DNA from 3 places in the Sporosarcina sp. P16b genome. Region 2 is predicted to be linked to each of the others. Evidence: riboswitches for the same ligand, from Rfam matches in the RefSeq annotation. Region 2 holds a riboswitch; each other region holds the start of a gene.

The links. A riboswitch is a leader RNA that binds a small molecule or an ion and turns the genes downstream of it on or off. The one in region 2 is predicted to bind S-adenosylmethionine.
Region 1: another riboswitch for S-adenosylmethionine. It lies ahead of CSV77_RS09105 (methionine ABC transporter ATP-binding protein); the one in region 2 lies ahead of CSV77_RS08255 (bifunctional homocysteine S-methyltransferase/methylenetetrahydrofolate reductase).
Region 3: another riboswitch for S-adenosylmethionine. It lies ahead of metA (homoserine O-acetyltransferase MetA); the one in region 2 lies ahead of CSV77_RS08255 (bifunctional homocysteine S-methyltransferase/methylenetetrahydrofolate reductase).

The regions. Positions count from the first base shown of each region.
Region 1 is NZ_PDYO01000006.1:36,538-44,044, reverse strand. It holds gene sdaAA (L-serine ammonia-lyase, iron-sulfur-dependent, subunit alpha) at 60-1,637, shown strand; gene CSV77_RS09115 (MetQ/NlpA family ABC transporter substrate-binding protein) at 1,725-2,549, opposite strand; gene CSV77_RS09110 (methionine ABC transporter permease) at 2,567-3,235, opposite strand; gene CSV77_RS09105 (methionine ABC transporter ATP-binding protein) at 3,228-4,241, opposite strand; SAM riboswitch class I at 4,358-4,469, opposite strand; gene CSV77_RS09100 (pyridoxal phosphate-dependent aminotransferase) at 4,699-5,865, shown strand; gene CSV77_RS09095 (tRNA dihydrouridine synthase) at 5,994-6,956, opposite strand; gene bluB (5,6-dimethylbenzimidazole synthase) at 7,167-7,507, opposite strand, start outside.
Region 2 is NZ_PDYO01000005.1:80,910-88,416, reverse strand. It holds gene metH (methionine synthase) at 1-1,969, opposite strand, end outside; gene CSV77_RS08255 (bifunctional homocysteine S-methyltransferase/methylenetetrahydrofolate reductase) at 1,950-3,809, opposite strand; SAM riboswitch class I at 3,894-4,005, opposite strand; gene CSV77_RS08250 (hypothetical protein) at 4,171-4,368, shown strand; gene CSV77_RS08245 (biotin transporter BioY) at 4,498-5,097, shown strand; gene bioB (biotin synthase BioB) at 5,097-6,098, shown strand; gene CSV77_RS08235 (CtsR family transcriptional regulator) at 6,727-7,197, shown strand; gene CSV77_RS08230 (UvrB/UvrC motif-containing protein) at 7,209-7,507, shown strand, end outside.
Region 3 is NZ_PDYO01000002.1:494,633-502,139, reverse strand. It holds gene CSV77_RS05545 (HAD family hydrolase) at 1-145, shown strand, start outside; gene CSV77_RS05540 (small multi-drug export protein) at 213-659, shown strand; gene serA (phosphoglycerate dehydrogenase) at 703-2,289, opposite strand; gene CSV77_RS05530 (thioredoxin family protein) at 2,908-3,222, shown strand; gene CSV77_RS05525 (AbrB/MazE/SpoVT family DNA-binding domain-containing protein) at 3,346-3,615, opposite strand; SAM riboswitch class I at 3,766-3,872, shown strand; gene metA (homoserine O-acetyltransferase MetA) at 3,966-4,874, shown strand; gene CSV77_RS05515 (YetF domain-containing protein) at 4,941-5,645, shown strand; gene CSV77_RS05510 (HAD family hydrolase) at 5,685-6,344, opposite strand; gene CSV77_RS05505 (spore coat protein) at 6,445-7,074, opposite strand; gene CSV77_RS05500 (LysM peptidoglycan-binding domain-containing protein) at 7,228-7,507, shown strand, end outside.

The DNA.
Region 1 (7,507 bases), on a different contig from region 2:
AACGAGAATGGTTCTTGAATCTTTCTATCCGAACGGTTCTCTTTAAGGAGCAAACACATATGGCATTCACGAGCTTAAACCAACTGATCGAGCATGCGGAACAGAGTCAAAAACCAATATACGAGTTAATGATTCAATCCGAAATTAAGCAAAAAAGCATGCAGAGGGAAACTATCATCAAGAAAATGTCAGAACAGTTTACGGTGATGGAAGAAGCTGTTCGTAAAGGGACAACTACATCCGTGATGTCACGCACAGGACTAACTGGCGGTGATGGACAGCGCTTATATGAATATGCCGAAAAGGGGAATTCTTTCGTTCATCCTTCTACCCTACACACCGCTGCAAATGCACTAGCTGTCTCAGAAGTAAACGCGAATATGGGACGTATCGTCGCAACCCCCACTGCGGGATCAGCAGGAATCTTGCCTGCCGTTCTCGTACATGCGCTCGATAGTGGCAAGTACACACGCGAACAAATTGTCTTATCCATGTTCACGGCTTCCGCGCTAGGCTTAGTCATCGCCAATCGCGCTTCCATTTCTGGAGCTGCAGGAGGATGCCAAGCAGAAGTCGGCTCCGCTACTGCAATGGCGGCAGGAACATTAGTGGAACTTGCCGGTGGCACACCTGACCAAGTCGGTCATGCAATAGGTATTGCGCTGAAAAACTCATTGGGACTTGTTTGTGATCCTGTGGCGGGTCTTGTAGAAATCCCTTGTATCATTCGAAATGGACTACATGCCATCACAGCTGAAGCGGCTGCAGATATGGCGATGGCAGGAGTGGTGAGTATCATCCCTCCAGACGAAGTGATCCATGTCATGCATGAAGTCGGACAGAATATGCCAGAGTCACTGCGCGAAACTGGTATAGGTGGCCTAGCTGGTACACCCACAGGGCAAAAACTGAAAAACCGAGTATTCGGGAAAGAAAAAGAGTCAAAAGAAAAAAGCAGTGGTGCGCCTGCTAAATACCAAAGTGCCTATGAAATCATCGGTCCTGTCATGATTGGGCCATCAAGCTCCCACACTGCTGGAGCCGTACGAATTGGAAACGTTGCACATCAGCTATTGAACGAGCAACCCATTCATGCAAAGTTTTCACTAATGGGTTCTTTCGCAACGACTTATCAAGGACATGGTACCGACTTGGCACTTGTTGCTGGTGTCATGGGGTACAATACGACAGATGATAGAATTCCGCATGCGAAAGAACTTGCGATTGAGATAGGATTAGAATATGAATTTACGAAACGTGTGCTTGGGAGCTATCATCCAAATACCGTGCTCGTCGAGTTAACAGGACCGACCAACAAAATAAAAGTCCTCGCCAGTTCACTTGGCGGAGGCAAAATCGAAGTCCAGGAACTTGATGATTATCCATTAAAATTCTCAGGCGAACGTCCAGCACTATTGATTCGCCACACTGATCAAAAAGGCGTTATTGCAGATCTTTTAGGTATTCTCTCGCGAAAAGGAATTAATATTGCCCGTATGGCGAATGAACGATTTGCAATTGACGGTCCCGCTATTACGATTTGTGAAATCGATAGCTCTGTAGATGAAAAAATGCTTACGGAGTTAAAACGCGACGTGCCTATTATTGATGATATTGTATTAGTAGAGACAGAATAAACACGCAGTAAAATACCAGACTTGAAGACACTTTCTATTGTCTTCAAGTCTGGTATATTTTTTATCGTATTCCTTTACATCCAACTATTATTTTTCCATCCAAGCTGGTTTACCGAAACCTTTAAATTCGGATTCAATCACTTCTAAAAACTGCTCAGATTCTACTACTTCAATAATGTCTTTCGCAAATTGCTTATCTATGTTTTCTGTTTTTACGGCTACAACATTACGGAACTGATCGGGCATATCTTCTAAAGCTAATGCGTCTAACAAATCCATATTTGCTGCAATTGCAAAGTTACCAGGGACTGCAGCTAAGTCAGCCCCCTCTACCGAACGAGGCAATTGCCCTGCTTCAACCGGCTGAATCACTAAGTTTTTTGGGTTCTCCGTGATATCTTTTTCAGATGCCGTTAATTGGTCAATGCCTTCATCCATTTTCACTAACCCTACATCTTCCAATACGTATAACGTTCTCGCAGCATTCACTGGATCATTTGGAATAGTAATAGTTGATCCCTCTTCAATTTCATCAAGAGATTTATATTTGTTTGAATAAATACCTAATGGCGCGGTCGGTACGATAATCAATTCAGAGAGTTCCATTTTATTTTCTTTCTCGAAGTTTTCCAAGTACGCGATATTTTGGAACAGGTTCGCATCTATATCTCCGCTATCCAACGAAATATTGGGTTGTATATAATCACTAAATTCCGTGATTTCAACGGTATATCCTTTTTCCTCAAGTCCAGGTTGTATTGCTTTTTTTAGCATGTCACTATAAGGACCTGCAGTTGCACCAAAGTGAATATTTTTATCGTCATCCGATTTTTCAGTAGACTTTTCTTCTCCACAAGCCGCTAATGCCGCAACTAACGCAGTTAGAATGAATGCAAGTACCAGTTTCTTCATAATCCATCTCTCCCCTATTATCTTTTATCTATCATTTTTGAAAAACGATCCCCACCAAATTGAATCAACTGCACCAGTACAATTAGAATGGCGACGGTGACAAGCATAATACTGTCATCATATCGGTAATAGCCAAAACGTATTGCGAGGTCCCCAATTCCACCTCCGCCAACAAATCCAGCCATTGCTGAATAGGCAACTAAGTTGATTAACGTCAGTGTAAGTCCTTGGATAATACTCGACTTTGATTCAGGCAATAACACATTCCAAATAATCATCCAGGGCGAAGCACCCGTTGAAATTGCTGCTTCTATAACCCCTTTATCAATTTCACGCATGGATGTTTCAACAATCCTTGCAAAGAAAGGAATGGCTGCAACGGAAAGCGATACACTGGCAGCTGCTGGTCCAATCGTACTTCCGACAATCAGTTTCGTCAAAGGTATTAGAGCCACAAGTAGTATAATAAATGGGATAGAGCGAATGATGTTGACGAGAAACCCAACCACCGAATTAATTGCACGATTCTCTAAAAATAATCCTCTATCTGTTGTAAATAACAGAACGCCAAGCGGCAATCCAATAATCAGCGCAATCGTAAGTGAGATGCCGATCATGTACAATGTTTCACCAAATGCTTTTGTAATATCCGGCATGAGGTCCATGATGTGAGATAGATCAAACATGTTGTCGGATCACCTCCACTTGTGCGTTTTGTTCAAGTATGTATGCAATCGCTTGCTCCACTTCTTCACGCTCACCTTGTAACTCCATCAAGAAAATCCCAAGTGCTCGTTCTTGAATATATTCAATCGAACCATGCAGGAAGTTTCCTTTGACCTTATATTTCTGCATCGTATCGGAAATTACACCCTCCATCGCTACTTCACCTTTAAATGTGATTTTTATCAATGTACCGACCAAATTGGACATGACGGCTTCAGGAATATCGTAAGACACCACACTGCTGATAAACTCCTTCGTTAATGGTTGAACTGGATGAGAAAAGATGTCATATACTTGCCCTTCTTCTATCACTTTTCCGTCTTGCATAATCGCCATGCGATCACAAATCTCTTTTACCACATTCATCTCGTGCGTAATTAAAACAATGGTGATATTCATTTCTCGATTGATCTTTTTTAACAATCGTAAAATGGACATGGTCGTGTTAGGGTCCAGTGCGGATGTCGCTTCATCACAAAGCAAAACGGATGGATTATTGGCTAGTGCTCTCGCAATACCAACGCGTTGTTTCTGTCCCCCGCTTAGCTGGGCAGGATATACATTGCGTTTGTCAGACAGCCCCACCATTTCGAGAAGTTCCATTACACGGCTCTCTATTTTATCTGAAGGCATTTTTGCTGCTTGTAAAGCGAATGCGATATTTTCGAAAATGGTCTTTTGACTAATTAAATAAAAGTGTTGAAAAATCATTCCGATCTTCAAGCGTGCCCGCCGAAGCTTGATTCCTGAAAGTTTCGTTAAGTTTACACCATCTATTAAAATAGTGCCGCTCGTTGGCCTTTCCAACAAATTCAAACAACGTATAAGAGAACTTTTTCCGGCCCCTGAATAACCGACAATGCCAAATATTTCTCCAGTCTCGATGTCTAGTGATACGTCATCTACACCTTTTATCACTTTTTCTTTTGTCTGATATTCCTTAGACAAATGTTGAAATTGGATCATGTTCTCACTTCTTTCTACATTCAAGTAAATACTAATCATCAACAGTTGGTTATAGTTTATTTCTAAATAAAAAAATCTTTCATTTTTCTAAATGAAAGAGGGACTGAAATATTCTCAGCTTATCTCTCAGATGGAAAACCATACTGTAGGATTTGGCACCTTCCTTGTATTATGCAAGGGGTTGCTGGACATCATCGGGCCATTTCCCTCCGTCGCTCTTGATAAGAGATTGCTATTAAATTATATGCATAAAACATATACTAATCTGAATTAATAAAACTGTCAAGGTGAATAACGCCAATTCATCAGAATATCCGACTTATTCTATCAGTTTTAAATTCCATTAACTAGTTTTGGCAATTCTCTAGAATCGAATAACCATCCTTCTATTGAAAAGTCTAGTATGATCTATGTATACTTAACGCACATACCCTATCAAAGAAAGAAGGAATAGACTATGGCATTATCCAACCGATTACAACAACTCCCTCCGCATTTCTTTACATTATTATTAAATAAAATAGAAAAGGCTATGGATGAAGGCAGAGATGTGATTAACCTAGGACGTGGAAATCCTGATCAGCCAACACCTCCTCATATTATTAAAGCATTACAAGAAGCAGTTGAAGATCCAGCTACACACGGTTATTCTCCATTTCGGGGGACACTTGCTTTAAAACAAGCAGTCGCTGAATATTATCAGCGTGAATACAATGTCACGATTGATCCCGAAACAGAAGTTGCGGTACTTGGCGGTACAAAAATAGGTGTCGTAGAACTACCTCTTGCTATTATGAATGAAGGTGAATTATTATTGCTGCCAGACCCGGGTTATCCTGATTACTTATCCGGCGTCAGCTTAGCAGGTATTCGATATGATACGATGCCGCTACGTAAGGAGAATGGATTTCTCCCTGATTACGATAAATTAACGGATGATCAGAAAAAAGATGCCAAGCTCATGTACTTAAACTATCCAAGTAATCCAACGGGTGTTACAGCCACACCCGAGTTTTATGAAAAAACGGTGGCATTTGCCAAAGAACATCAGATTGCGGTCTTACAAGATTTTGCGTATGGTGGCATTGGTTTTGAAGGTAAGAAACCGATTAGTTTTTTACAAACTGAAGGAGCAAAGGAAGTCGGCATTGAAATGCTATCTCTTTCCAAAATATATAATATGGCTGGCTGGCGAGTCGGTTTTGCAGTCGGCAACTCTGAAATAATAGAAGCATTAAATGTATTGCAAGACCATTTATTCACTGGCATCTTCCCAGCAATTCAACGTGCAGCTATTGAAGCATTGACGGGTCCCCAACAATGCGTTGAAGAGCTAGTGGCGCTCTATGAAGGGCGTCTGACGGTATTGCTAACGGAATGTGAACGCATTGGTTGGGATGTTACAGCTCCTACAGGCTCATTTTTTGCTTGGCTTCCTGTCCCGGAAGGCTTTACAAGTGAAACCTTCGCTGACTTATTACTGGATAAAGCAGACGTCGCGGTATCGCCAGGGAACGGATTTGGTGTATACGGAGAAGGATATATTCGTGTCGGGTTGTTGGAAAGTGAAGACCGGTTGCAAGAAGCAGTTCGCCGCATTGAAAAGCTCGGTTTATTTAAGTAACAAGATATAATTCCGCTATCACTTCATTATATAAAAAGCCTCCTTACTCATACCAGTATTTCTGGAATGGCAAGGAGGCTTTCACATGTATAAATAAATCATTTAAGCTATAGATTTTCTGAAATACATTAATCAAGTTCTACGTTATCCAGTAATGCACGCACTTCATCTGTCGTATTTGTATTCATTAATTCATTTCTAAGTTCAGCTGCCCCACGGAATCCTTTAACATAAATCTTAAAGAATCGACGTAATGGTTTAAACAATCGTGGTTCAAGTTCTGTCGAGTATTTATCAAAAAGATCTAAATGAAGGCGCAAAAGATCCAGCAATTCTTTATGATCATGCTCTCTCTTCACTTTTTCAAATGCAAATGGATTATTAAAAATTCCACGTCCAATCATAACCCCATCGACGCCGTACTTTTTCACAAGCTCCATACCCATTTGACGATCGAGAATATCTCCATTGATCGTCAGCAACGTGTCGGGCGCTATTTCATCACGAAGTTTCTTAATCTCCGGAATCAATTCCCAATGCGCGCTCCCATTACTCATTTCTTTGCGAGTACGAAGATGAATCGACAAGTTCGCAATATCTTGCTCCAGTACATGTCTAAGCCATGTGTGCCATTCCTCAATGTCTGTATAGCCAAGACGAGTCTTTACACTAACAGGTAATCCGCCAGCTTTTGCTGCTTGAATAATTGCCGCAGCTGTTTCAGGATGGTTGATTAGACCACTACCCTTACCTTTTGTTGCTACATTTGGCACAGGGCATCCCATATTAATATCCAATCCCTTAAAACCAAGTTCCGCCATCCCAATACTCATGTCGCGGAAATGTTCAGGCTTGTCCCCCCAAATGTGTGCAACGATTGGCTGTTCGTCTTCTGTAAATGCCAAACGTCCGCGCACGCTGAAAATTCCTTCTGGATGACAAAAACTTTCCGTATTTGTAAATTCCGTAAAGAATACATCCGGACGTGCGGCTTCGCTAACTACGTGACGAAAAACCACATCCGTCACATCCTCCATCGGTGCTAGTATGAAAAATGGTCGTGGTAGATCACGCCAAAAATTAGTACTCATTGTTACATTCAAATCCTCTCTTCATAACTTTCACCTGCGTGTACAGAAATGGGTTTGTTATATATACATATCCCCTACAGATGCCAGTCTTACCATTATACAAAAAATGCATCGATGAATTCCACTTCTTTGAGCTACCACCAAAAATTATTAGTAAACTACTCCTATTTGTCATGGCCACGTCAGCTGTAGTCACTAACCACTATACAATTATCGATTATTCCACTGATCTGTAAAAATTAAATCATCTAGCCTTCGTCGTTTTTCCCAATTAGCTGTTTCTAATATAGGCGCAGTAGGATAATGCTCCGTATAACCAATAGATAGAAGAGCAATCGGTTCAATATGAGGAGGGATGCTCAAAATATCGCGTACATCATTCTTTTTATAAAAACTCACCCAACCCATTGCCAGTCCTTCTGCACATGCTGCTAGCCACATATTCTGTATGGCGCAAGCAGTCGATAACATGTCTGTTTCAGGCATGGAATTACGTCCTAAGACATGTGAACCACCACGCGTCGGATCACATGTTACGCAAATAGTGATGG
Region 2 (7,507 bases):
GTGGTGCGTCGTATGTCTTTAAAGCCGTTTCCAAATCAGGAATTAAGCCTTCTTTTGTACCTTCCACCACATAGTACGCAAGACGATCAGGCACGGTTTTCGGAATATCATCTTCTGATTTCTCTTTTTTCTTCCCACGGTAGAAGTCCGTAAACTCCGCTAATGTTTCATCTGTAGTATTAAACAGTAAGTCGTTCGCCAGTTTGATTTCTGCTTCTGGAATCGAAGCAAAGCGCTCAAGTTTCTCGGTATTTACAATCGCATAATCCAGACCTGCTTGTGTACAGTGATACAAGTACACAGCATTCAACACTTCACGACCAACAGGGGGCAACCCGAATGATACGTTGCTGACACCGAGAGTCGTTAAAGTACGCGGAAGTTTTTCTTTAATTAATCGAATTCCTTCAATCGTTTCTACTGCCGATCCAATGTATTGTGCGTCACCTGTGCCAACAGGGAAGACGAGTGGATCAAAAATAATATCTTCCGGTGGGATCTCCCATTTATTAACGAGTAATTCATAAGAACGCAACGCAACTTCTAGCTTACGTTCTCTCGTTACTGCCATTCCGATTTCATCAATCGTTCCTACAACGACGGCCGCTCCATATTTTTTTACTAAAGGAAGTACGGCATCAAAGCGTTCTTCACCATCTTCTAAGTTAATAGAGTTGATGATTGCTTTGCCCTGCGAGAATTTCAAGGCCTCTGCAATGACGTTTTCATCAGTAGAGTCGATGACGAGAGGAACTTTGACTTTTTTTACGACTTCTTTCATGAAGCGAGTCATATCGTACAATTCATCACGGTCAGGGTTCGCAAGACAAATATCCAATACATGCGCACCACGTTTTACTTGTGCACGTGCGATTTCTGCAGCTTCCTCAAACTTTTCCTCTACAATTAGTTGTTTGAATTTACGTGAACCGATAACGTTCGTACGTTCCCCGATTAATAATGGACGTAATGTATCGTCGTAGAGCAAAGGCTCAATCCCTGAAATGGCATGACCATGAGGATTTTCTGGCATCTTGCGTGGAGCCTTATCTTTAACTACCTCACGAATTGCGCGAATGTGATCAGGCGTTGTTCCGCAGCAACCGCCAACCATGTTCAACCAACCTTTTTCAGCGAAGCCTTCCAGTTTTTTCGATAATGATTCAGGAGATTCATGATAATGTCCTTCTTCATCCGGTAATCCGGCATTTGGATAACAGGTTACGTAGCTTGTCGCCAATTCGGACAATGAACGCAAATGGTCAGTCATGAATTCAGGACCTGTCGCACAGTTTAAACCGACCGAAAGTGGATGGACGTGTTCAATAGAAATATAGAATGCTTCTATACTTTGTCCAGCAAGCGTTGTACCCATCGGTTCGATCGTACCTGAAATCATGATAGGAATTTCGCGTCCAAGCTCTTCAAACGCCTTCTTAATACCAATTGTTCCAGCTTTCACATTCAGCATATCCTGACTTGTTTCCATCAGTATCAAATCACTGCCTGCTTCTATAAGCGCTCTTGCCTGTACATAGAAATCATTAGATAGTTCATCGAACGTAATACCGCCCGTTACCGAAAGCGTCTTTGTCGTGGGCCCGATCGCACCCGCGACAAAACGTGGCCATTCTGGTGTAGAAAACTTCGCTGCACTCTTTTTCGCGATTTCTACAGACTTTGCATTAATTTCATCTGCACGATGACCAAGTGAAAATTCATTCAATACAAGGGGAGTACCGCCAAATGTATTCGTACAAATGATATCAGCACCGGCTTCTAAATATTCATCGTGAATTTTCTCCAAAACATCAGGGCGTAACACACTCATGTATTCATTACATCCATCGTATTCTTCTCCGCCGAAGTCTTCCGTTGAGAAATCTTCCGCTTGCAGCATCGTCCCCATCGCACCATCAATGATAAGGATTCTTTTATCTAGTTGTTCTTCAATAGGATGTCTCTGCATGTGTTAATTCCCTCTCCTTCTGCTGGTCTATTTTCTTAATATATTCATACAACTCTAATGTCATATCGTAACGCAGGAATGGTGTGATGAGATACAGTCCATTAAAATACTGAGCCGCTGTATCTATCAATTCTTTTGCAATTTCAAGCCCCGTTTCAGTTGATTTTTCACGGTCTTCTCCGCATTCACGCATTCTTTCCAACACATCTTCCGAAAGCTTGATACCTGGTACCTCGTGATGCAGGAACTCTGCATTTCGTATATTCGTCAATGGCATGATCCCAATAAAGATCGGTGTATCCAGGTGTTTTGTTGCTTCATATACATCGATAATCTTTTCTTTCGTGTAAACTGGCTGAGTGATGAAATAGTCCGCACCCGCTTCAATCTTCTTCTCGAGCCGTTGTACAGCACGATCGATGACGCGGACGTTCGGATTGAAAGCTGCAGAAATAGAGAAGCTGGCTTTCTTGCGCAATGGCTTACCGGAGAATGAAATTCCTTCATTCAATTTCTTGATTAACTGCAATAACTCCATGCTAGATACATCGTAGACGCTTGTAGCACCGGGGAAGTCCCCAACCTTTGTCGGGTCGCCTGTCACGGCTAGGATATCGTGAATGCCTAATGCATCAAGCCCCATCAAATGTGATTGTAAGCCAATGAGATTGTGATCGCGACACGTTAAATGTACAAGCGGGCGGATATTATGTTGCATCTTGATGATCGAGCCCATCGCCATGTTGCTGATGCGTGGAGAAGCAAGTGAATTATCTGCCATTGTTATAGCGTCAACTCCCGCGTCATATAACAAATTTGCACCTTTGATATAATCTTCTGTTTCCAAGTGGCGCGGTGTATCTAGTTCTACAATTACCGTACGCTCTGTTTTCGCTTTTTCGTGAAGAGGTTGATGTTTTGCCGGGTCCGCTTCATGAATCACGATAGGTTTCGCCGGTTGTACGACCTTTTCCGTGATAGGTGTCAGTCGCGCTAACTGTGTTTTCGCCGCTTTAATATGCTTAGGTGTTGTCCCGCAACATCCTCCAATCAAGCGAGCGCCTTGATCACGAAGTAATACGGCTGCGCGTCCAAAGTATTCTGCTTCTGATTCATAGACAATACGTCCATCTTCTACATCTAATAGACTGGCGTTTGGATATGCGGATAAAAATGCTTTCTCTGGTAATGTCACATTATCGAATGCTTGAATCGTGTGGTAAGGACCTAATCGACAGTTAACACCTACGATATCCGCCCCGAGGGACTCAAGCTGATGAAGTGCATCGTTTAATGAAAGTCCGTTCTGTAATACGCCTGGATCATGCATTGAAACTTGTGCAATCAATGGAACATCCGTGATTTTCTTTAATGTTGTAACTACGGATGATAGCTCTTCGAAGTCATAATACGTCTCTAATAGAAGACCGTCAGGATCACCTGTTAATAAAGCATTGGCTTGTTCAAGTACGACTTTTTCAATTTCATCCAATGTCGCATCGCTTTTACGTATACCTCGCAAGCCGCCTATTGTTCCAAGTACAAATTGCCCCCCAGGCGCCGCTGCGCGTTTGGCAATTTGAATGGCTGCTTTATTGAAATCCGTGACATGACTTTCCAAGCCGTAGCGAGCTAATTTGATTGCGTTCGCACTGTAAGTGTTAGTCTGGATTATATCTGCACCAGCTGAGATGTAGTCTTGGTGAATTTGCTCTATAATTTCAGGCTTTTCTATATTTAGTTCTTCATAACAGTAATCAATTCCGTAAGAATATAAAATCGTCCCCATTGCACCATCTGCCGTTAGGACATTTGTTTGTAGTTTCTCGAGCAATGACATAAATCCATCTCCCCTTTAGCCTTTTTTAATCAAAAAAAGCCTTCAAGTATATTAGAAGGCTTTGTAATCCCAATGACTAGTTCCCTCTCATCTTTTCAGAGTGTCAATTTGACAGACTGCTGGAAGTAGCACCTTGCCTAAATGGCTGGTTGCTGAAGCGTCGACGGGCCAGTCCCTCGGCTTCTCTTGATAAGATATGTTTCTTATTCAATTATTTAGATTATTCTAACCACATCATAGCGGCTTTGTTGGATATCGTCAAGTGAACGTTTGGTGAAGTTCAAAGCGCAGAGTTAGTGCATAGAGAAATTGCGGTATATATGCTAAAATTAATGATATTAACTCGAAAAGGTGAGAAATTATGCGATTCTTTAAATACTCATTTCCAATCGCTGTTCTTGTAGGTACACTTGCTTGGATTATGATAGGTAACAGTTACGAAGAAGTTGCTTATGATATGCGTGTGTACATTACAATTGGGGCTGCTATATTCAGTGGTTTAATCTCAAGTGTTTTGTTTCGCAAAGAAAAGGAAGAACAGATTGATGAGAAGAAGTAGGCTGTCAGCGGTATGCTGCAGTCTTTTTTTGTCTACTTTTATGAGTTAACCAAAAAATAAATTGTGTTGACACGAAATAGGTTAACCGATATTATTTATGGGGTAACCAATTTAGAAAGAGGTGTCGTAATGGCAATAGTAACAGAGAGACGACCGGTAAGTAGATTCAGCGCACTAACTATTGTATATAGCGGGATGTTTGCTGCGTTAATGATGATTGGAGCGAATATTACATCCTTCGTGCCGTTTTTAGTAGTTGGTGGAGTACCCATCACATTACAAACTTTTTTCGCTATCTTATCAGGGCTATTACTTGGTAGTCGTCTAGGTGCGTTATCGATGACCGTCTATATGTTAATAGGACTAGCAGGGGCACCGGTCTTCGCTAAATTTTCAGGAGGCTTCGGTCAGATCTTAAGTCCAACGTTTGGTTTTATTCTCACATTTATTCTGATTGCTTATGTAGCTGGAAAGATTGTTGAGCGAAAGCATACTTTGTCTGCTTTTATTATCGCAGCATTTGTCGCTACAGCAGTCAACTATATACTAGGTACAACTTGGATGTATTTTGCGTACAAGATGTGGGCTGCTGCACCCGACGTGTTTACCTACAAGATTGCTTGGCTGTGGATGATGCCGCCACTACCGAAAGATTTAATTCTAGCTGTACTGTCAGGCATATTCGCATTTAGAATATCAAAACACTTGAAAGTGAGGCGGACGTTATAATGACCTATCAAAGGCTGGCTACTCAAGTACTCGAAGGCCATGTACCAACTGATGAGGAATCACTCGCAATATTAAATAGCCCAGATGAAGATTTACTATTATTACTGCACGCGACATACTCGATTCGGTCACATTACTTCGGTAATAAAGTAAAGTTGAATATGATTATCAATACGAAATCGGGACTATGTCCGGAAAACTGTGGGTATTGCGCGCAATCCATCATTTCAAAAGCACCTGTTGAAAAGTATGCAATGATGAAATCAGAAGAAATACTGGAAGGTGCGGAACGTGCTGCCGCTAATAATGCGGGCACCTATTGCATCGTAGCAAGTGGACGAGGACCGCGTGACAGTGAGCTGGACATCGTGATTGATTCTGTTAAACAGATTAAAGAGAAGCACAAGGGCATGACGGTATGTGCTTGTTTAGGTATTTTGAAGCCGGGACAAGCAACACGTTTGAAAGAGGCAGGAGTAGATCGCTATAACCACAACTTGAACACATCTGCAGAGCATCACGAGAGTATAACAACATCGCATACATACGATGATCGTGTAAATACTGTAGGACTTGCCAAAGAAGCGGGCATCTCTCCATGTTCAGGTGTTATCGTCGGCATGCGTGAAACAAAACAAGATATCATCTCCATGGCGCGTAGCCTACGTGAACTGGACGCAGACTCGATACCTGTAAACTTCCTGCACGCAGTGGATGGAACCCCATTGGAAGGAACATCAGAACTGGATCCCCGTTACTGCTTAAAGGTCTTGTGTCTATTCCGCTACATTAATCCTAGCAAGGAAATCCGCATCTCGGGTGGACGTGAAGTGAATCTTAGAAGCCTCCAACCACTAGGCCTCTACGCTGCAAACTCCATCTTTATCGGCGACTACCTCACAACATCCGGTCAAGAAAACGATCAAGATCATAAAATGCTGGAAGATATGGGCTTCGAAGTCGACCTAGAACCTTTGAATAAAGAACCCATCACTTTGTAAATAAAAGAGAAGAAAAATGTTTGTATACTCCGTGACTGAAGACAATCCACTATAAGGATCTGTTCTTCAGTCTTTTCTTATTTATATAAGTTGAATTAAAGATTACAGGATACACTTAGTTGATTTTCGTTACAGGCGGCGACTCCGGCGGGAACAGCACAAGCTGAAAGCCCCGCAGGTAGCGAAAACCGTAACGAAGAACGGTTTTTGCGAGTAAAAGCGAAGCGTTAGGAGCACGTCTTTGCCCGTAGCGGACGAGGAGATTGAGGCCGTGCCCGCGGAACGCGTCCGCCTGGAATGGAAATCAAAGGTTCCCTTGTGAGGACTACTTCTTATGTTCAACTAATATAGTTAGAATTCCATTTAGAAAGATTACAGTAGTACACCGTAAGCGGAAAATACCCGTCTAGAACGTTAGTAAACGGTGCCAAACTATCCACTTTATTTTTTGTCTCATTACTAATTGAATAATCATTAGCCAGATGTGACAACCTAGCACTAGGTTTTCTTTCAACGTAATAAGGTATACATATAAACAAATGAATTGCATCCCACCCAATTACTGCGATACAATTAAGTCAAAGATAGTCAAAGTCAACTAGAAGATTGAGTGAAGCGAGGTGACGAGATGCGTAATATTTCTGACATTATAGAAGGGTATTTGAAGTCGATTATAGAAGAGGAAGATAGTGCTTCTATTGAAATCAAAAGAAATGAGATTGCCGAGAAGTTCCAATGCGTACCATCACAAATCAACTACGTAATCAAAACCCGGTTTACGGTCGAAAGAGGCTATGCCGTGGAGTCTAAGCGAGGGGGCGGGGGCTACATCCGGATTTATAGGGTACGTACCAACTCCCGAAAGGACTTACTTGAACAAGCGTTGGAAATTTTGGAGAGTGAAGCGTCTTCTACTATGGCGGAAGATGTCATCATCCGTTTAATTGAAGAAGAAGTCATTACAGAACGTGAAGCTAAGCTGATGCTTGCTGCGGTGAGCCGCGGTACTCTGCGTTATATGTTGCCTGAGCGGGATGCGTTACGTTCACGTATTCTTCGCGCCATGTTAGTTACGTTAATTTATGAAGAGATAGAATGAGGTGAATCTCCATGCTTTGTGAAAACTGTAAAGAACGATCAGCTACTGTAGTGTTTAAACAGGAAACCTTAAATCATGCAACAGAGCGCCATTTATGTGATAAATGTGCATTTTACTCACAGACATTTTCTTTCAGTCCGGATCAGGAGCCGTTATCCATTCAACAATTCTTAGCGCACTGGTTGGGCGGTTCAGAATTATTTTCAGAACAAAAAGCCGATGAAAGATTACCAGATGGTCCGAAATGTCCGAACTGCAATTTGACCTTTCACCGTTTCCTTGACATCGGAAAGTTTGGCTGTGCTGTATG
Region 3 (7,507 bases), on a different contig from region 2:
CATTTTGGGTTCAAGTCGTGTCGGTATGCGTAATGTATGGATTAATCGTGAAAATAAGTTACAGAATGAAGAAGTGAAACCTACGTATGAAATCGATAATTTACATGGTCTTTTTCCTATACTGGTCACATTAGAAAACCGATGAGTTGATCTCATCGGTTTTGATCCTTGTCCACTCATGTTTCACTGTTTGTACAGCAAGGAGGTATATCATGCTGGAATATATCATGGTGTTTTTGGGAGCGGCCATTCCATGTATCGAAATTATGATTGTCATTCCGTTAGGTATTATTCGGGGTCTATCGCCTATATGGGTGATAGTTCTTTCATTTGCTGGCAATATGGCAACAGTTCTTCTATTGATTGTTGGTTTCCAAAATATTAAAGAATGGATAGCACGTAGAAAGCGAAAGAAGGGGAATAGCGGTTCGAAACGCCAACGACGTGCAGAAAAAATTATGAATACATACGGATTGCCGGTTTTAGCACTTGCTGGTCCAATATTGATTGGAACCCATATCGCGGCCTTTATCGGCCTCGTATTAGGCGCCAAGAAAGTGAATACGGCAATTTGGTCTGCGATCAGTATTGCGCTATGGTGTGTAGTGTTCGGAATGCTAACGGTTATGGGATTTGATTTTTTTGTCGATCGTACATAAAAAATCCAGCTGAAATTTACTTCTCAGCTGGATTTTCATATTTTTATAAATCGATTGCTTTTGCATCGTTTATATTTTGAACTTCTTTGATACGTTTGATAGAAGTTGACTCGACGTGGTTGTCAACAGCTAACATCATAATAGCATATCCGCCTTCAGTGGAACGTCCTACTTGCATCGCTGCAATATTGATATTCTCTTCTGCTAGAAGTGTACCTACGCGACCGATTGCACCAGGCTGGTCCATGTGTCGGATAAATAGTAAGTGACCGCTTGGAATCACATCTACTACATAATCGTCCACTTTTACAATGCGTGCTCCAAGGCCGTTTAGAAGTGTACCTGCAACTTTGCGAATACCTTTTTCAGTAACGATTTCTACTGAGATTAAGTTCAAGAAGCCTTTACCAGTAGTTGTTTTTTGCTCATTCACTTTGATGCCATAACGATCAGCCAATAACTTCGCGTTTACATCATTAACTGTTTCTCCGAGATTACGCTTCAAAATACCTTTGACTGTGTTACGTGTTAATGCGCGCACATCGTAGTTTGCCAATTCACCAGCATATTGAATATTGATTTCATGGATAACCGAGTTCTGAATTTGGGATAAGAACATACCCAACTTCTCTGTAAGATCGAAGAATGGTTCGATTTTTGCCAATACATCACGGGAAACAGATGGCAAGTTTACTGGGTTACGAACCGAACCAATTGTCAAGAAGTTTACTACGTCACGGCTTACGTCAACTGCAACCGATTCTTGTGCTTCGAATGTACTTGCACCCAAGTGTGGAGTTGCTATTACTTCAGGTAATGTCAATAATTTGTGGTCAAGGAATGGTTCTTCTTCGAACACATCCAGTGCCGCGCCCGCCACTTTACCAGCAACAATTGCATCGTATAAAGCATCTTCATCAATGATTCCACCGCGTGCACAGTTGATAATTTGTACGCCGTCTTTCATTTTCTCGAATGCTTCTTTGTTGATCATTCTACGTGTTTCTTTAAGTAAAGGCGTATGAACTGTAATGAAATCAGCTACTTCAAGCACTTCATCTACAGTTCCAATTTCTATGCCCAATTTTTTCGCGATATCTTCCGTTAAGTAGGGGTCATACGCCACTACATTCATACGTTGTCCTCTTGCACGTCTTGCAACTTCAGCCCCGATGCGGCCAAGTCCAATAATTCCCAAAGTTTTGTCTTTCAATTCCACGCCAAGGAATGATTTTCTATCCCATTTATTGTTTTTTAACGAGTTGAAAGCTTGAGGGATTTTGCGTGCCATGGACATCATCATTGCAACTGTGTGCTCGGCTGCAGAGTTTGTATTGCCATCCGGCGCATTCACAACGATAATTCCTTTTTCGGTAGCTGCGTCCAAATCGATATTATCGACTCCTACACCTGCACGACCAATGATCTTTAATTGATCAGCTGCTTCCAACAATTCTTTTGTAACTGTTGTCTGACTGCGTACTAGTAATGCATCGAAATCCTTAATACGTTCTTTCAGCTGATCTGGTGTCAGGTCCGTCTCCATTACTATTTCAAAACCTTCTGCCTGTCGTAATGGGAAAATTCCGTCTTCGCTAAGTGGATCACTAATAAGTATTTTAAAAGCCATGATATTCATTCTCTCCTTCAATTGTTTGTAGTGGATTTTTTTGTTGGAAAAGCTAAGTACAATTGATCGTCTATGTAAGTTGCGCGCTACCCCCCTTATAGGTAAAATAAAAAAGCCTTTCATCCCTTACATATAAGTAAGGGGCGAAAAGCTCAATAAACTAACGCGGTACCACCCTTGTTTTGCTGCAATTGCAGCCTTCATTCAGCATGCGTAACGTGCATGTGACGGATCAGCCTACTAAAATGTTCAGCGAATCAATTCGGAAGTGCCCCCAACCTCGGAATTTGCTAACTTTCACCACTGTGTCAGCTCTCTGGAAAATTCTTTTCAGGAAGGTATGTCTTCGTCAAAATTGTTTAGCAACTATTAATTTAGAATTAATCATAACACGTCAAAAACTATTGTCAATTGCTTTTCCAGAAAAAACGAAAAACTGTTAAACGCGAACGGTATTATTGAATTATTTGTGAACGTTCGTGTTTTGGGAGTTAATTATAAAAAAACATCTTGAATTTAACCAAGTGAAAGGAAATAGCATAAGTCGTCTGAAAGGAAGAAATGCAGGAATAAGTGTTATAGTGTGCGTATACTATTCATTTAGAGGAGTGTTGGAAATTGAAAAAGTTAGAATCTCTTGAGCAATTTGAGCAACTTAAACAAGAGGAGAAGGTGATTTTCTTATTCACTGCAGATTGGTGTGCAGATTGCAGAGTAATTGAACCATTCTTGCCGACATTGGAAACAGAATTTGCAGAGTATGAATTTGTTACAATTGATCGTGATGAATTTATAGATTTATGCAGTCAGTTGGATATATTCGGTATTCCTAGCTTCGTAGCATTCAGCGAAGGAACGGAGACAGGTCGTTTTGTCAGTAAGAATCGTAAAACTAAGGAAGAGATCGAAGAGTTTATTAATAGCTTAACGTAATGGAATGGTTGCCGGCGGGAAGATATGTGGCAATTAAACAAAAGGACTGAAGACAACTGCAGAAGTTGTTTTCGGTCCTTTTTATATAAGGAAATTAGCTACAAGAAGCTTTTATGTCGTGTATTACGTGAAATCTTTTAGTTGTTCCATAAGGATTTTAGCGCCTTTTGGACTGATATATATTCCGTTTGACAATAGTTTGTTTTCATCCATCACATCACCCGTGATAAAACACGCTCTGTTGATCTGATATTTTCTCAAAATAATTCTATCGTCTTCTACGAAAATTTCAATCGGGTCGCCCTTATCGATCGACAAAGAATTTCGAAGTTCTTTTGGAATAACAATTCTACCGAGATGATCCACTTTACGAACAATACCTAAAGACTTCATAAGCTCCTCCTCGAAGAAAAGTAGTGGGTAATTTCTATTATACACCAAAACATATCATCTACAATTTACAAAACTTAAATGCGCAGAACAATTTGATAATTCTGCTATACAATTAATTTATTAATGCTATAATAGTCAGTAATTAAATATTTCTTATCAAGAGAAGCTGAGGGATTTGGCCTGATGAAGCTTCAGCAACCTCTGTGCATACAGGAAGGTGCTACCTCCAACAAGATTGTTGTCTTGAGAGATAAGAACGGTGAACGGTCAACCCTCCTTTTCTTATCTAAGAGAAATGAGGGCTTTTTTGTATAGAAATTGTAATAAATGAAAGTCAAGGGGGAAATAGAATGCCGATTAATATACCAAAACATTTACCTGCAGTAGAATTATTGAAAGAAGAAAAAATCTTTATTATGGATGAAGAACGTGCGACAACACAGGATATCCGCCCAATCAATATTTTAATTTTGAACTTGATGCCTGAAAAAGAGAAGACGGAGTTACAATTGCTCCGATTACTTGGTAATACACCTTTACAAGTGAATGTCACATTTCTTAATACAGCTAGCTATGTTTCGAAAAACGTCAGTCAGAATCATTTAGAAACGTTCTATACCACTTTTGAACATGTGAAAAATCGCCGTTTTGATGGCATGATTATCACGGGTGCTCCAATCGAACTTCTACAATTTGAAGATGTAGTCTATTGGAGGGAGTTGGAAGAAATCATGGAATGGACAAAAACGAATGTTACATCTGTCCTCCATATTTGCTGGGGTGCTCAAGCGGCTCTTTATCATCACTACGGAATTGAAAAGTTCGAGTTGCCAAAGAAATGTTTTGGAGTATTCTCACATGATATTACCGATCCGACAGTAAACTTGGCACGTGGATTCAATGATGTATATGTAGCGCCACACTCACGCCATACCGGAGTTTCATTAGAAGAGATAAAGAATCATCCCGATTTGACTCTACTTTCTGCTTCTGAAGAGGCTGGTGCATTCATTGTGATCTCAAATGATGCAAAACATATTATGGTAACTGGACATTTAGAGTATGATGCACACACATTAGGAGATGAATATGCCCGCGATTTAGAAAAAGGTGCGGACATTGATATGCCTGTAAATTATTATCCGAACGATGATCCATCCAAAGAACCTATAAATACTTGGCGTTCCCACACGCATTTATTATTCTCCAATTGGCTCAATTACTATGTCTACCAGAAAACTCCTTATAACTGGAATTAAAGTAATTAGTGTATAAACCTCTATAGTTTGCACATACTCCGACTACTGGAGGTGTATGCAGTGAACATAGATGAATTTTGGCAATTATCCTTTTGGGAAATGACTATGCGAACGGTGATCTCATTTGTTGTGCTGTTGATATTGGCGCGTTTTATGGGGAAAAAACAAGTGTCCCAATTGACTTTCTTTCATTATGTGACAGGTATAACAATCGGTTCAATTGCGGCCAATTTAGCGGGAGAGTCTGAAACGCCATTCTTGAACGGCTTATATGGAATGGTTTTGTGGGCGACGTTGACAATTATTGCCAATTTCTTATCATTCAAATCCATTAAACTCCGCGTATTACTCGATGATAAACCGATGATTGTCATTCAAAACGGAAAGATTTTGGAAGGTTCCATGCGTAAATTACGGTTGAGTTTCAATGATATAAATATGATGCTACGGGAGCAGTCGGTATTTTCGATGAAAGATGTCAATTACGCGATATTCGAAACGAATGGTAATTTAAGTGTCATGCTGAATGCAAGTGAGAAATATGCTACAAAGAAAGATGTCAAAGCACCAGCACCACCGCCAAAATATATTCCGACTGAAATTATTACTAACGGGATAGTAGAAGAGAAAAATATGAGAGAACTTCAATTAACCGACACGTGGCTAACTGAACAGCTAAAAAAACAAGGGATTTCCAAGCCAGAGCATGTTCTCTATGCAGAAATTCAGACAGATGGTAGTTTATATATTAATACATTAAAATCGACTTGACGTGAAGAGCCCTGATTCAATCAGGACTTTTCACGTTTTTTATAAGATTTCCCAATTTCTTTTTTTTGCTACAACGGTAAGTTTTTCATCTGGACGAACTGCTACTGGGCACCCAACCTTCTCTAAGACTGGAAGGTCGGAAATGCTGTCTCCATATGCGAAGCTATTGTCCCAGTCAACAGTTATTCCTTGTAGGGCTTGGTAAATTTGTTCGTTTTTACGTGTACCTTGAATATGTAGGAATGGCCGATCCATTGCAATCTTTTCACCAATAGAAGGGATGTCTGTACCAATAACTTGATCAAATGTCAGGTGACTAGTGACTGCTTTTAAAAAAGGAGTATAAGCACCAGAAACGAGTAGGACATGGTAACCTTCCTTTCGATGTTCTGTCAGTCGATTAATGACTTGTTCATTGAAGTCAGGCATCATTTTATTATGCATACTTTTGAAAAACTCATGTAGTTCTGTCATCGTCAATGAATCCAGGGCTTGTAGATAAAGGCGCATTGAGCGCTCTTTCATAATAGATTCGGGTAGTAATTTTAATTTATAGCGAATATATAGTGGTAATATCGAACGGTAAAAATTTTTATAATACTGCTTGTATGTAGGATGATTCTTTAAATGCTCCATGAGTAATTTAAAGGTTTCTTTAGTGTACAACGTACCATCAAAATCAAAGATCGCAACCCTCATATAAACACTCCTCCATTCTGTTCTTCTTCATAGTATACAAATATAACGAGTGTAAAAGCAAAAAGCAGATGGAGAAAACTCCATCTGCTTGATTTATTACTTATTGTAGGTTGTTGGGCATACCCGGTTGACCTTGCGAAGGCGCAAAAGAATTAAGCAACATATTCATATCCTGATCATTTAATTGTGGAACTTGATAATAGTGATGTTTGTTTTGGTAAATGGACAACTCGTATGCCATTTCTATACAGTTGGGTACGGAATCTGCAAGCACACGGCGAACGACTGGATTACATACTTCTAATGAAGCAGCCGTTTTGCCTGTAGCGCCTTCTTTTGTAGCACCCAACAAAAAGCCGGAGATGATTTCATCATTGATTTCACCTGTAGATTGAATTGGCTTAGTAGGTGCCTTTTCTTTCATACCATAAATGAAGTCGCTGCCTGCCTTCATTTGATAGCGTTGTGTAGGATGTGAGGGATCTTTGCCTGTCTTGAAACTTTCGACAAGGATATTATACTCATCCAGCATGAATCGGTATTGTCGATCGAGAATATCCAAAAGTTCCGGATCCTGGACATGTGGACGTAAAATCATCGCTTGGTTCAATGCTCCGACTGACGCGCTTAATACCTCTTTAACATCAAATAACTCATGTCCACCGTGATTCATCGATGGGGGAACTTGTCCGCCTTGCATGTGTTGAGACGTTTCGAATTGATTTGTCAAATGTTTTTCCTCCTTCAATAGTCATGTACATCGAGATTAGTATGTGAAGTGATCGAAATCTTATGCACATGAAATTGTATTGATGTCCCATGCATAGTTCGCAACGCGCCATCATATCATAAGGATAGAACTCAGGAAGGGTAGTGGAGATACATGCAGATTCATGTAGTTTCGCAAGGGGAGAGTTTATATAAAATTGGTAAAATATATGGTGTGCCATACGAGCAAATAGCAGAAGTTAATGAATTAGAAAGCGATATACGATTGGCTGTAGGACAAGCGCTTGTCATTCCGATAATAGGTTCGTATTACTGGGTGCGACCCGGTGATAGTCTCTATACAATTGCACAAAGGTATGGTCTAACAGTTGCGCGATTGGCAGAAATTAATGCAATCAACCCGACGAGACCGTTAATGATTGGTCAGCGTCTAT